2 regions of the Inquilinus sp. NPDC058860 genome follow, and region 1 is predicted to be linked to the other one. Evidence: predicted binding sites of a transcription regulator. Region 1 holds the regulator's gene; the other holds the start of a gene.
The links. Region 1 encodes LexA, which represses DNA repair genes until DNA is damaged. Its sites were predicted from a motif close to ATGTTCTANTTTGGTTC; they were not measured.
Positions count from the first base shown of each region.

Region 2: dinB (DNA polymerase IV) is a predicted target of LexA. The motif match lies at 2,895-2,911, and genes of this name have one in related genera.

Region 1 is NZ_JBHYMS010000019.1:37,378-44,554, forward strand. Features, by position in the region: gene ACFW16_RS15365 (PQQ-dependent sugar dehydrogenase) at 1-1,008, opposite strand, end outside; gene lexA (transcriptional repressor LexA) at 1,131-1,859, opposite strand; gene glp (gephyrin-like molybdotransferase Glp) at 1,990-3,189, opposite strand; gene moaC (cyclic pyranopterin monophosphate synthase MoaC) at 3,186-3,668, opposite strand; gene trpC (indole-3-glycerol phosphate synthase TrpC) at 3,665-4,486, opposite strand; gene trpD (anthranilate phosphoribosyltransferase) at 4,483-5,508, opposite strand; gene ACFW16_RS15395 (anthranilate synthase component II) at 5,505-6,089, opposite strand; gene trpE (anthranilate synthase component I) at 6,199-7,177, opposite strand, start outside.
Region 2 is NZ_JBHYMS010000035.1:57,351-64,527, reverse strand. Features, by position in the region: gene ACFW16_RS22440 (M10 family metallopeptidase C-terminal domain-containing protein) at 1-626, opposite strand, end outside; gene ACFW16_RS22435 (hypothetical protein) at 1,150-1,623, shown strand; gene dinB (DNA polymerase IV) at 1,627-2,868, opposite strand; gene ACFW16_RS22425 (hypothetical protein) at 3,015-3,632, shown strand; gene ACFW16_RS22420 (GntR family transcriptional regulator) at 3,629-4,363, opposite strand; gene ACFW16_RS22415 (ABC transporter ATP-binding protein) at 4,616-5,662, shown strand; gene ACFW16_RS22410 (PotD/PotF family extracellular solute-binding protein) at 5,675-6,967, shown strand; gene ACFW16_RS22405 (ABC transporter permease) at 7,088-7,177, shown strand, end outside.

The sequences.
Region 1 (7,177 bases):
ATAGGTCATCAGCACCCGGCCCTCGAGGCCCGGCAGCGCCGATCCGCGATAGACGAGCATGCCGAGGGGCGCGGCATGCGGCGGCAGCAGCAGGGTCGGCACCTCGACCCGGCTGCAGTCGAAATGCGGGTATTCGGGGCTGGGCTTGCGGTCATCGTAGCAATAGGGCCAACCGTAATCGGCGTTCTCGCGAAGCACGGTGTAGAAATCATGCGGCAGCGCCTCGTCGGACAGGCCGGGATCGGCCTGGTCGATGGCGTCCCGCGCATTCACCAGGGCCAGCGGCGTGCCGTTCGGCAGCACCGCGAGCGCCATGCTGTTGCGCAGCCCGCGGGCGAAAGGGGCGAGCGTGCGGGCATCCGCGGGAAGGGCGTCGGCCGCCACGCGCAGGACGCTGCCGCGCGGCGGCGTGCCCCCGGTCTCCGGGCAGGGCTTGGCGGGATCCGGGGCCGAATCGTCGGCGCGCTCGCAGTGATCGGTCGCGGAACCGACATTGACGAAGAGGGCGCCGTCCGACGCCAGGGCCAGTGCGGCGAGGGGATGGCGGCCATCGTTCGGCAGGCCGGTCACCACGTCGCGCAGCGCGGCGGCCGGCTGCTCTGCCTTCGGGTCGACGGACACGACCCGGCCGGCCAGGCCGAGCAGCAGCGTCCCGTCCGCCGTCGGCACCAGGCCGTTCGGCCGGTCCAGCCTGGTCAGCAGCACCTGCGGCGCCCCGCGCCCGCCCTCGGGGAGGCGCAGCAGCCGGCCTCGTCCCTTCTCCCAGCTGCCCATGTCGGCGACGTAGATGTCGTCCCCGATCACGGCCACGCCGCGCGTGAAGCCGAGCCTGGACGCGACGAGGCCGACGCAGAGCCCGTCGGGGGTGCGAAGCGAGACCTTCGGAAAGCCGTCGCAGTCGCCGGAGGTGCGGTAGATGCCGGCGGCCTGTGCCGGAACGCCGGCGAAGATGCCGACACAGGGCAGGGCGAGTGCCAGCAGGCGAAGCAGCGATCGGCGCGGAATCATGCACGGACGTCCGGTGCGTTGCGGAACGCTGCACAGAGGACCGGACAAAGCACTATCCGGCAAGTCCGGACTGCGCCCGCGGGCAGCCTGCAGCGGCCCGTCGGGTCGGTCGTCGCCTGATCTTACGAATAGGTCCGCAGCAGCCCGACCAGACGCCCCTGGATGCGGACGCGATCGGAGGGCAAGTAGCGGGTCTCATAGGCTGGGTTGGCGGCCTCCAGCCCGACCGAGGCGCCCTTCTTGCGCAGCCGTTTCAGCGTCACCTCGTTGTCGTCGACCAGGGCGACCACGATGATGCCGGGATCGGCCGCGTCGCAACGTTTGATGATGACGGTGTCACCGTCCAGGATCCCGGCCTCGACCATGCTGTCGCCGGCGACTTCCAGGGCGTAGTGCTCGCCCGGGCCGAGCAGCGAGACCGGCACCTCGGCATAATTGGAATGGTCGCGCAGCGCCTCGATCGGCATGCCGGCGGCGATCCGGCCATAGAGCGGCAGGCGCACGCCGTGCTCGGGGCCGGCGAGATCGGCGCGTTCCAGCTTGCGGCCGGGCAGGGCGGCATCGGACCGCACCGGCCGGAAGGGAACGACATTGTCGTCCTCGGCCGGGGCCGTCGCCGGCGCGTCCGACTTCAGGCAGTCCGGCAGTCGCAGCACCTCCAGCGCCCTCGCCCGATGCGGCAGCCGCCGAATAAAACCGCGTTCCTCGAGGCCGGTGATCAGTCGATGGATGCCCGATTTCGACTTCAGGGCCAGGGCATCCTTCATCTCGTCGAAGGATGGACTGACGCCGTCCGCCTCCAGGCGGCGGTGAACGAACAACAACAACTCCTGTTGCTTTCGCGTCAGCAAGGCATCCTCCGTTCGCAGAGGCCGCGGCGCGGCCGAATCCCTGGAGAGAACATTAGGAGGAACAAAACAAAAACACAAGCGCCTAACTGTGGCACCGTCGGTTCTTTACTTCCTTGTAACGATCGGCGCGTCAGATCCCGTCGCCGAACAGCACCGCCTCCACGGCGCCGCCGCGCGCCGCAGCCGGGGCGCGGGGAGGGCGGATCACCAGCCCGTCGGCCGCGGCCAGCAGCGACAGCATCGAGCTGTCCTGGGTCGGGAACGGAGTGGCGACATAACCGGAATCCGTGCGTTCGATCCGCGCCCGCAGATAATCCTCGCGCCCGTCATTGGCCGGCAGGTCGCGGCCCAGCGTCGCAGTGACGCGGTTCTCCGGCGCCTCGGCCCCCTGCAGGGCCCAGACCGCCGGGCGCAGGAACAGCCAGCCGCAGACCATGGTCGATACCGGGTTGCCGGGCAGGCCGAGCAGCGGCGTGTCGCCAAGCCGGCCGAAGATCAGCGGCTTGCCCGGCCGCATCGCGATCTTCCAGAAGTCGAGCGCCAGGCCGCGCTCGCCCAGCACCGAGCGGATCAGGTCGTGCTCGCCGACCGAGGCGCCGCCGGTGGTGACGATCAGGTCGGCGCCATGGGCGCCGGCCGCCAGCGTCGCCAGCGAGTCGGCATTGTCGCGGGCGATGCCGAGATCGACCGGCTCGCCGCCGCAGCTGCGGATCAGGGCGGCCAGGGCATGGGTGTTGGAGCTGACGATCTGGCTGGGGCCCAGCGCCTCGCCCGGCAGCACGATCTCGTCGCCGGTCGCCAGCACCGCCACGCGCGGCCGGCGTCGCACCCGCAGCCAGGGATGGTTGGCCGAGGCGGCGATGCCGATGTCGCGCGCGGTCAGGCGCCGGCCGGGCTGCAGCAGCACCTCGCCGGCGCGGAAGTCGAGGCCGGCCTTGCGCACATGGCGGCCGGCGGCGACGCCCTCGCGCACCGTGACCCGGTCGCCCTCGGCGTCGGTGTCCTCCTGCAGCACCACGGCGTCGGCGCCGTCCGGCAGCGGCGCGCCGGTGAAGATGCGGACGCATTGTCCGGGATCGACCGAGCCCTCGAAGCGACCGCCGGCCGGAACCTCGCCGATCCGCCGCAGCGTCGCCGGCACGGCGGCGACATCGGCGGCCCGCACCGCCCAGCCGTCCATGGCGGAGACGTCGAGCGGCGGCTGGGTCAGCCGCGCCGCCACCGGCTCGGCCAGGATCCGGCCCAGCCCGGCGGGCAGGGGCACGGTCTCGGCCGGCAGGGCGGCGAAGGCGGCGAGGATGCGGGCGCGGGCCTCGGCGACCGGGATCATGGCTGGGCCTCCCAGGTGCCCGACCGGCCGCCGGATTTGTGCAGCAGCCGGAGGTCGGTCACGACCATGCCGCGGTCGACCGCCTTGCACATGTCGTAGACGGTCAGGGCGGCGACCGAGGCCGCGGTCAGCGCCTCCATCTCCACCCCGGTGCGATGGGTGACCTTGACCGTGGCCTCGATCTCGACCCGGCTGTGCTCGGCGTCGCAGCGCAGCGCCAGCTCGACGCTGGACAGCGGCAGCGGGTGGCACAGCGGGATCAGGTCGGATGTGCGCTTGGCCGCCATGATGCCGGCGATGCGGGCGATGCCCAGCACGTCGCCCTTGGCATGGCCGCCGGAGGCGATCAGGGCCAGCGTCTCCGGCTTCATCTCCACCCGGCAGCCGGCCCGCGCCACCCGCACCGTCGTGTCCTTGCCGGAGACGTCGACCATGCGCGCCTGGCCGGCCGAATCGAAATGGGTCAGCTCGCCGGTCATGCCGCCGAGGACCTCGCGTCCGGCGTGAGCAGGGAGCGGGTGGCGGCGGCGACGTCGTCGTGGCGCATCAGGCTTTCGCCGATCAGGAAGGTGGTGGCGCCGACGCGGGCCATCCGGGCCAGGTCGGCCGGGGCGGACAGCCCGCTCTCGGCCACCAGCAGCCGGTCGCCCGGCACCTGCGCCGCCAGCGCCTCGGTGGTGGCGAGGTCGACCTGCAGGGTCTTGAGGTTGCGGTTGTTGATGCCGAGCAACGGCGAGCGCAGCTTCAAGGCCCGGTCCAGCTCGGCCGCGTCATGCACCTCGACCAGCACGTCCAGGCCGATGTCGATCGCCGCCTGCTCCAGCTCCCGCGCGGTGGCATCGTCCAGCGCCGCCATGATCAGGAGGATGCAGTCGGCGCCGAGCGCCCGGGCCTCGACGACCTGGTAGGGATCGATCATGAAGTCCTTGCGCAGCACCGGCAGATCGACGGCAGCGCGGGCGGCGGTCAGGTACTCGTCGGCGCCCTGGAAATACGGCACGTCGGTCAGCACCGACAGGCAGGTGGCGCCGCCGTCGCGATAGGCACGGGCGAGGGCCGGCGGGTCGAAATCCGGGCGGATCAGCCCCTTCGACGGCGAGGCCTTCTTGATCTCGGCGATCAGGCCGTAGCGGCCTTCGGCCTGGGCCCGGCGCAGCGCCGCGACGAAGCCGCGCGGCGGCGCGGCCCGGTCGGCGAGATCCGCCAGCCGCCTCATCTCGGCCGGCGGCACCGCCGCCTTGCGGGCCTCGATGTGCCGGCGCTTGTCGGCGACGATGCGGGTGAGGGTGTCGCTCATGCCGTTCCCTGGCTCGTGATCCGGGCCAGCCGCTCGAGGACATGGGCGGCCGAGCCGTCGTCGATGGTGCGGGCCGCGAGGGCGGCGCCGTCGGTCAGTGTAGAGACCCGGTCGGCGACGATGAAGCAGGCTGCGGCATTCAGCAGCACGATGTCGCGATAGGCGCCCTGCGCCCCGCCCAGCACGGCGCGCAGGGCGGCCGCGTTGGTCGCGGGATCGCCACCCTTGAGGTCCTCGGGCACCGCTCGGCGCAGCCCGGCATCCTCGGGCGTCACGGTCAGGCGCCGGATCTGGCCGCCGCGCAGCTCCGCCACCGCGGTCGGGCCGGTGGTGGTCATCTCGTCGAGCCCGTCGCTGCCATGTACCACCCAGGCGGTCTCGCTGCCCAGCTGGTTCAGCGCCTGCGCCACCGGCTCGACCCAGGCCTCGGCGAAGACGCCGAGCAGCTGGCGCTTCACCCCGGCCGGGTTGGCCAGGGGGCCGAGCAGGTTGAAGATGGTGCGGGTGCCCAGCTCCTGCCGTGCCGGGCCGACATGGCGCATGGCGCTGTGATACAGGGGCGCGAACAGGAAGCCGATCTGGGCTTCCCACAGCGCCTCGCGCATCACCTCGGGCGGCGCCTCGACATTGACGCCCAGCTCGGCCAGGACGTTGGCCGCGCCGGTCAGGCTGGAGGCGGCGCGGTTGCCGTGCTTGGCCACCGGCACCCCGGCGCCGGCCAGGACGAAGGAGACGGCGGTCGAGACGTTGAAGGAGCCGGAATTGTCGCCGCCGGTGCCGCAGCAGTCGATGGCGCCGTCCGGCGCGTCGATGGTCACCGCCTTGTCCCGCATCACCCGGGCGGCGGCGGCGATCTCCTCCGGCGTCTCGCCGCGGACCCTGAGCGCCATCAGGAAGCCGCCGATCTGCGCCGGCGTCGCCTCGCCCGACATGATGATCTCGAAGGCGGCGCGGGCGTCGGCGGCGTCCAGCGGGCGACCGAGGGCCGCCTTGGCGATGAAGGGTCGCATCTCGGTGGTCATGCCGCGTTCCGCCGCTCGGCGATGGCCAGGAAGTTCTGCAGGATCTTGTGGCCGTATTGCGAGGCGATGCTCTCCGGATGGAACTGCACGCCGTGGATCGGCAGGGTCCTGTGCCGCAGCGCCATGATCACCCCGTCCTCGGTCCAGGCCGTGGCCTCCAGGCTGTCCGGCATGCTGTCGGGCTCGATCGTCAGCGAATGGTAGCGGGTGGCCTCGAAATTGTCGGGCAGCCCGGCCAGAACGCCGCCGCCATGGTGGTGCACCGGGCTGATCTTGCCGTGCATCGGCTCCGGCGCGCGGACGATCCTGCCGCCGAAGACCTGGCCGATCGCCTGGTGGCCCAGGCAGACGCCGAACACCGGCACCCGGCCGGCGGCGGCCTGGATCAGGTCCATGCAGATCCCGGCCTTGTCCGGGTCGCAGGGGCCGGGGGAGATGACGATGCCGTCGGGCCGCAGCGCCAGCGCCTCGTCGACCGTCAGCGCGTCGTTGCGGCGGACCTCGGTGTCGGCCCCGAGCTCGCCGAGGTAATGCACCAGGTTGTAGGTGAAGCTGTCGTAGTTATCGATCAGCAGAAGCATGGGAGTCGCCCTTTCGAGGCGTGGGAATGGGGAGGAGCGGCGGCGATCCGGCCGGCCTCACCATCGATGCAGCAGGGGGCGATGCTGCTGCTGCGAAAGGATGCGATCTCTAGACATGACCCATGGGCCGGTTGCCGTTGCGCGGCCGGTTGGCGAAGCGTACCGCATCTTCGGCGGCGCGCACCAGCGCCCGCGCCTTGTTGCGGGTCTCCTGGTACTCGCCCTCCGGGCTGCTGTCGGCGACGACGCCGCCGCCGGCCTGGATATAGAGCGTGTCGTCCTTCACCACCGCGGTGCGCAGGGCGATGCAGGTGTCCATGTCGCCATTGGCGCCGAAATAGCCCATCGCCCCGGCATAGATGCCGCGCCGCGCCACCTCCAGCTCGTCGATGATCTCCATCGCCCGCACCTTCGGCGCGCCGCTGGTGGTGCCGGCCGGGAAGCCGGCGGCCAGCGCCGCCACCGCGTCCTTGTCCGGCGTGATCCGGCCGACGACGTTGGAGACGATGTGCATGACGTGGGAATAGCGCTCGACGATGAAGCGGTCGGTCACCTTGACCGAGCCGATCTGCGCCACCCGGCCGACATCGTTGCGTCCGAGGTCGAGCAGCATCAGATGCTCGGCCCGCTCCTTCGGATCGGCCAGCAGGTCCTGCTCCAGCGCCACATCCTCCTCCGGCGTGGCGCCGCGCGGGCGGGTGCCGGCGATCGGCCGGATGGTGACCTCGCCGTCGCGCAGCCGCACCAGGATCTCCGGGCTCGACCCGACGATGGCGAAGTCGCCGAAGTTCTGGAACACCAGGAAGGGCGACGGGTTCAGCCGCCGCAGCGCCCGGTACAGGGCGAAGGGCGGCAGGGTGAAGGGCAGCGAGAAGCGCTGCGACAGCACCACCTGGAAGATGTCGCCGGCGCGGATGTACTCCTTCGCCCGCTCGACCACCGCGTGATACTCCTCCCGCGTCATGTTCGAGCTCGGCTCGGGCAGGGCCGGCACGGTGCCCTCGGCCGTCGCCTCGCGGTGCGGCAGGCTGGCTTCGAAGCGGGCGACCACGTCCGACAGCCGCTCGCAGGCCGCCTCATGCGCCTGT
Region 2 (7,177 bases), on a different contig from region 1:
GCGGTCGGCAGGTCGCCGCTGGGCCCGAAGAAGGCGTCGCCGCCATAGACCTGGTTGGCCGGGTAGTAGGCGTAGGCCGTGCTGGGGTTGGTGGTGTTGACGACGCGGATCGTGCCGAGCCCCGAGCCGCTGCCGGCATAGCTGATGCTGAGATTGGTGAAGCCTTCGACCGCGAAGCCGAAAGCGCCGGAGGGCTGGGTAAAGATATCGGCATTCAGCGCGAAGTGGACGGCGATCATCTGCTGCGCCGTCATCTGCGCGAAGCCGCTGAACGCTTCGGGGTGGCCGGCCTGGTAATCGCTCACCGCATCCGGATCGCTGTAGGTGATGAAGCCGTCCGACCAGCGGACGCCGCTCAGCAGCCCGTCGATCTGCTGGTTGCCGGACGCGGCCACGGCCGCGGTGGTGTCGCCCGAGCCGTTCTCCTCCGGCTTCGGCGCGCCGGTCGCGGTGCCCGACACAGGGGCATGGACCACGTACCCGTCGGAGCGGTCGCCGAGTTCCGCGCGAATGGCATCCGCAAGGGCGCCGCCATTGGCCAGGACCGCGTCCAGGCGGGACGCGTCGGAGAAGGTCTGGTGGTACAGCAGGTCGCTCGACCATTTCCGCTGCAGCGACCAGGCCAAGGGGTCATGGAAAGGATCGGTTTCCGAAATCAGGAGGTCATATGCAGGAATTTGCGACGATTTCATACCGGGTCTCCCCTACATGGTGAAGAACCGCAACCTTTCAGTGAGAATCCGCAACTTGTTATGATTGAAGAGACGATCGTTCAGGCTCCGAAGTCGCGTTCGATGAGCAGAGATTCGGGCCCACGTTGAATGTGGCATGAGATCATGTTGCGAAGATGTCTTGATTTTGGCTTTGGCACCAAAAAGTTCGTGCCGATCTTCTGGTCCTCGCAATCCGTCCCAAGGGAAACGATCTTTTCCTATCTTGGAAATTATGCATTAAATTTTTTACAAAGTCAAGAAGTGGAGCAAAAATCCGAATTGTATGATTTAACATTGTATGCTGATCAAGAAAGGATCCTGAATAATTTCCTAAAATATTGATTCCGATCTCGCCCATGGATTTGCCATAGTTTTGAACTCAAATTCGGATCATTCCGGTCCGGAGAAGTCAGGCGGCTGGACATTGGTGATACGTGTGATCGAGGTGGCGAGGACAATGGAAGCGCGAGGCCGGGTGTTTGCCTGTCTTGTCCTGTCCTTGTCGTCCGTCGTGCTGCCCTGGCGGGCCGGCATCGCCATTGCCGGTGACGTGCTGCGGGAGGACGGGTGGATGTCGGCGCAAACCGATATGGCGCGGCCGCCGGACGAGCAGGCAGTGATCGCCCGGGAGTTTCGCGGGGCCGTCGACGAGGGCTCGAACGCGGCGCTGATCCGCTTCATCGCGCGGCATCCCGAACATGCCCTGGCGGACGAAGCGTGGCGCCGGCTGCAGCGGCGGCCTGCGCCGGATGCGCGCCCCCTGGCCAACGACCCGGACGCCGCGGTCTATGCCGCGTTCGACGCCGCCCGCCGCGCCGGCACGGCCGAAGCCTATCGCGACTTCGCCCGGGCCTATGCGAACCATCCGCTCGCGGCGGAAGCGAAGCGGCAGATCCGCGCGCCGCGGTAACGGTCAGAGGTCCTTCTCGGCGAGCTCGCGGAAGGCGTCGGGGACGGATCGCGACGGTTCCAGCACGACCGAACCGTAGCCGACCGCCCGCCATCCGAACCGTTCGCGGATCGCGTCGACGGCACGGTCCGCCTTCCAGCGCGCCAGCCCTCTCCCGGTGCCGGGCCGACGCCGCTCGTCGGCGAGCCCGAGCGGCAGTTCCAGCTGCAGCTGCGGCCGGTCCTCGAGATGCGACACCGAGATCGCGAGCAGCGAGATCGTCTTCTCCTCGGGATGCTGCGCCAGCACCCCGCGCACCAGCTCCTCGGCGATCTCGGCCAGGATCGTGGTCGCCGAGACCGGCGCATCCAGCGTCACGGCGCGCGTGACCGAGCGCAGGTCGGCGAAACGGACGCGGACGGTGATGGTCCGACCGGGCCGGGACTTGGCCCGCAGCCGGGTGGCGACCCGGTCGGCGAGATGGCGCAGCGTGGGCACGAACACCCGCTCCTCGGCCGGCTTCCGGCCGAGCGCGGATTGCGCCCCGGCCGAATGCGACCGCCGCCGCGTCTCGATCGCCCGCGGATCGCGGTTCCAGGCCAGCGCCGACAGCTTTTCCCCGGCCGCGCGGCCGAGCAGCCGCTCCAGCGACCATCCCGGCATTTCCGCCAGCTGGCCGATGGTGTGCACGCCGCTCTCCGCCAGCCGCGCCTTGCTGACCGGGCCGACACCCCACATCAGCTCGACCGGCAGGTCGCGCAGGAAGGCGGGCTCCGCCTCGGGATCGACGACGACAAGCCCGTCCGGCTTGGCCACTTGCGAGGCGATCTTGGCCAGGTGCTTGGTGCGCGCCACGCCGATCGAGATCGGCAGGCCGAGCTCCGCCCGCACCCGCCGCCGGATGGTCCGGGCGATCTCGGCCGGCGGGCCGAACAGATGGGTGCACCCGGCGACGTCGGCGAAGGCCTCGTCGATGGAGATCCGCTCGACCAGCGGCGTGAAATCCCCGAGCACCCTGATCGCGGCATCGCCCAGCCGCTGATACTCCCGGAAATGGCCGGCGACGAAGACCAGCTGCGGGCACAGCTCGCGCGCCCGTCGCCCCGGCATGCCGCCGCGAACGCCGAAGGCCTTGGCCTCGTAGGAAGCGGCCAGCACCACCCCGCCGCCGACCGCGACCGGCCTGCCGCGCAGCGACGGGTCCAGCAGCTGCTCGACCGACGCGTAGAAGGCGTCCAGGTCCGCATGGAGGATGGTGGCTGTCATGGCCCGCGGCCGATCAGGCGAAGCTAGAACAAAAAGAGAACATATGGCCTGGCTTGTCAAGCCCTGGCCGTCCTGGCGGGCTGCAACCCCTTGCAATCCCGCGAAAATGGCGCACCATCGTTGACGTGGCCGAAACGGAGGCTGCTATGGGAAGCGCTCATCTGGAGAAGTGGCGGTCCCTGGTCGACGAGTTCAGGGAGAAAGCCCGACAGCTCGAGCAGGAAGAGCGGAACGCGTGCCTGGCCTGTACCGCTGAGGAGCGGGCCAGGGTGGCCGAGGCGCAGCGGTTCATGGAGAACAGCGGGATCGGCGAGGCGCTGTGCGCTCTGGTCTGGGACGTCCGCCGTTTCACGGCTTGGTCGTGCCATGACCAGACCCGGCCGGTGCCGGCCGAATACTCCGACCTCGACATCACCGCAGACCACATGAAGGACTTTGCGGTGACTTTCCGCTATCGAGGTCGGCCCTACGGCATCGCGTTCAAGGAGCATGCGTCGTCCCATCCGGACCCGCATGCCGACAGCCGCGGCGAGGCCTATCTGTCCTGGGGCGGCACGACGGTGCTCGGGGTATCGATGGCGAGCAAGCCGGGCGCCGCCTATGACGACTGGCACCCGACCACGATCGAAGCCTTCCGGCCGGGGGGCTGGATCGCCGATCTGCTCGAGATGTTCAGGGGGCACCGGCGCGCCAAGGCGGCCTCCGAGGCCAGGGCGCGGGACGAGGTCACCAGCCGGCGGGCCGCGATGATCTCGCTGGATTAGGTCAGACGGTCTCTCCGAAGCACTGCCGCGAGGTCGACCGGGCCGGCCTCGGCCGGGGCGAGGTCGAGGTCCTGCTCGATATGGGTCAGATGGTCCAGCATGGCGGCGCCGGCGCGGTCGGCATCGTGTCGGGCCAGCGCCTGCAAGATCGCCCCGTGCTCGGCGTTGCCGCAGGCCGAGGCGCCGCTGCGGCCGTACAAGGCGATGACCAGCGAGGCGCGCGACACCAGCTCGCGCAGGAACCGCTCCATCACCCGCTGCCGGGCGATCTCGGCGATGCCGAGATGGAACAGGCCGGAGAGCTGGATGGCGCGCGGCCGGTCGCCCCGGCGCAGCGCCTCCGCCTCGTCGGCCAGGTGCCGCTCCAGCCGCTCGATGTCGGCCGGCACGGTGCGCTCGGCGGCACGGCGGGCGATCGCGGCCTCCAGCGTCCGACGCGCCTCGAACACCTCGCGCGCCTCCTCGATCGAAGGCGCCGCGACGAAGGCGCCGCGGTTCTTCTCGATCACCACCATGTGCTGATGCGCCAGCGCCTGCAGGGCGGAGCGGACGATGGTGCGGCTGACACCGAAGGCGGTGCCGATCTCGTCCTCCGACAGCTTGGTGCGCGGCGGCAGCCGGTGCTCGACGATCGCGTCCAGGATCGAGCGGTAGATCGCGGCCGCCCGCGCGCCGCGGTCGGGGATGTCGCGGGTTCCGGCCAGCGTGCCGACGGTCTCGATCGTGTCCATTCTTCCGCTCCGGCGACGAGCCGCGGCGGAGTGGCCGCGACTCGTCCCGTTCCACCATCCCATGCAGGGCAGCGGCGCTCAAGATTGTATTCTTGTCTTGTTGTGATTGTGCACAATCTTCAGGCCGTCCGTATGCAGTTGCCCAAAGCGTAGGCGGTTGCCGATCCCCGATGCGTCTCCCTACGGCGGGACTCGCGGCGCCGGGCGTTTGGCACGGCGCTTGCTCCTCCGTTGTCCCGAAAGGGAGAGCGGATGGGCGGCGCAGATCTCGAGCTGGTGAAGGTGACCAAGCGCTACGGCGGCACCGTCGCCGTGGACGGCATCGACCTGAGGATCCCGGCCGGCACCTATTGCTGCCTGCTGGGCCCCTCCGGCTGCGGCAAGACCTCGACCCTGCGCATGGTCGCGGGGCATGAGGCGGTGTCGGACGGCGACATCATCCTCGGCCCCGCCAACGTCACCGACCGGCCGCCGGCCCGGCGCGGCACGGCGATGATGTTCCAGTCCTACGCCCTGTTTCCGCATCTTTCGGTCGCCGACAACGTCGCCTTCAGTCTGAAGATGCGCGGCGTGGCGAAGGCCGAGCGCCGGGCCAAGGCGGCGGAGCTCCTGGCCCTGGTGGCGATGGAGGCCTATGGTGAGCGCCTGCCGGCCCAGCTGTCGGGCGGACAGCAGCAGCGCGTGGCGCTGGCCCGGGCGCTGATCACTCAGCCGCAGATCCTGCTGCTGGACGAGCCGCTCTCCGCCCTCGACCCCTTCCTCCGGATCAAGATGCGGGCCGAGCTGAAGCGGCTGCAGGCCGAACTCGGCATCAGCTTCATCCACGTCACCCACAGCCAGGAGGAGGCGATGGCGCTGGCCGACCTGGCGGTGGTGATGCAGGGCGGCCGGATCGAGCAGGCCGGCCCGCCGCAGGACCTGTTCGCCCGTCCGGCCACCGAATTCGTCGCCCGCTTCATCGGCGGCCATAACGTCGTGACCCTGGGCGGCCGCCTGGCGACGCTGCGCGCCGACCGGCTGAAGCTCGCCCGGATCAACGGCGCCGGCCCCCATGGCGTCAAGTTGCCGCCGGGCCAGGTCGAGGCGGTGGTGCGGGGGGTCGAGTACCAGGGCGCCACCGTCCATGTCGCCTTCGCCTGCGAGCTGGCGCCGGACATGCTGGCCTGGCTGCCCGAGGCCGCCTTCTTCGCCGACCCGGTGGCGCCGGGCGACCGCGTCGCCGTCGCCTGGGCCGATCAGGACGTCCATCCCCTTCTCCCCGATGCCGCGGGGCGCGGCGACCATCGCCCCCAACCCTAAGGAGGCTCCACCATGGCGGATACCCCGAACAAGACTCCTCGCGGCCTCTCCCGCCGCACCCTCTTGAAGACCACGGCGGCGACGGCCGGCGCGCTGGTCGGCAGCCGCGCCATCACCGGCTTTCCGGCGATCATCGCGGCCGAGCCGGTGACGCTGCGCTATCTCGGCACCGCGGTGAACCAGAGCGCCGACATCGCCCGGAAGGCGAAGGAGGATCTCGGCATCATCATCGAATACGTGCCGGTCACGACCGACGAGGTGACCAAGCGCATCGTCACCCAGCCGAACTCCTTCGATCTCGTGGACAGCGAGTACTTCTCGCTGAAGAAGCTGCTGCCCTCCGGCAACCTGCAGGGCATGGACGCGAAGCGGATCAAATATGTCGACCAGATCTCGACCGTCTTCACCAAGGGCGAGCTGAACGGCAAGAAGATCGGCGACCAGGGCACCGCGCCGAAGAAGGTGTTCTACCTGCCCGAGAAGAACGGCAAGACCTTCGCCACCGAGCCGACCGAGTGGATCACCCTGATCCCGACCACCTACAACGCCGACACGCTCGGCATCCGGCCCGATTTGATCGGCCGGCCGATCGAGAGCTGGAAGGAGCTGCTGAACCCCGAGTTCAAGGGCAAGGCCTCGATCCTGAACATCCCGTCGATCGGCATCATGGACGCGGCGATGGTGGTGGAGTCGGCCGGTCTCCACACCTATGCCGACAAGGGCAACATGACGAAGGAGGAGATCGACCTGACCATGAAGGTGCTGACCGAGGCCAAGCAGGCCGGCCAGTTCCGTGCCTTCTGGCAGGATTTCAACGAGAGCGTGAACCTGATGGCGTCGGGCGAGACGGTGATCCAGTCGATGTGGTCGCCGGCCGTGACCAAGGTGCGCTCGATGGGCATCGCCTGCACCTTCCAGCCGCTGAAGGAAGGCTACCGCGCCTGGGCCTCCGGCTTCGGCCTGCCGAAGACGCTGAAGGACCGGAAGCTCGACGCCGCCTACGAGTTCATCAACTGGTTCCTGTCCGGCTGGGCCGGCGCCTATCTCAACCGCCAGGGCTACTACTCGGCGGTGCTGGAGACGGCCAAGGCCAATATGGAGCCGTACGAATGGGCCTATTGGATGGAGGGCAAGCCGGCGGCCCAGGACATCAAGGCGCCGGACGGCACGGTGATGGAGAAGGCCGGCGCGGTGCGCGACGGCGGCTCCTACGACGCGCGCATGGGCGGCGTCGCCTGCTGGAACGCGGTGATGGACGAGAACGACTACATGGTCCGCAAGTGGAACGCCTTCATCGCCGCTTAGCATGATCGCCCGCGTAGGTTGGGTTCGCGGTCCGCGAACCCAACAGCGTCGAACGCCCATGCCGTGGGAAGTTGGGTTCGCTTCGGCGAACCCAACCTACGCCGCAGAGAGACGCCTTTCATGACTGCCATCCCCGCGGAAGACGCACCCGCCCGCCCCGTCGCGGCGCCCCGGGCCGAGGCGAGCGGCCGCTTCACGGCGTTCCTGCAG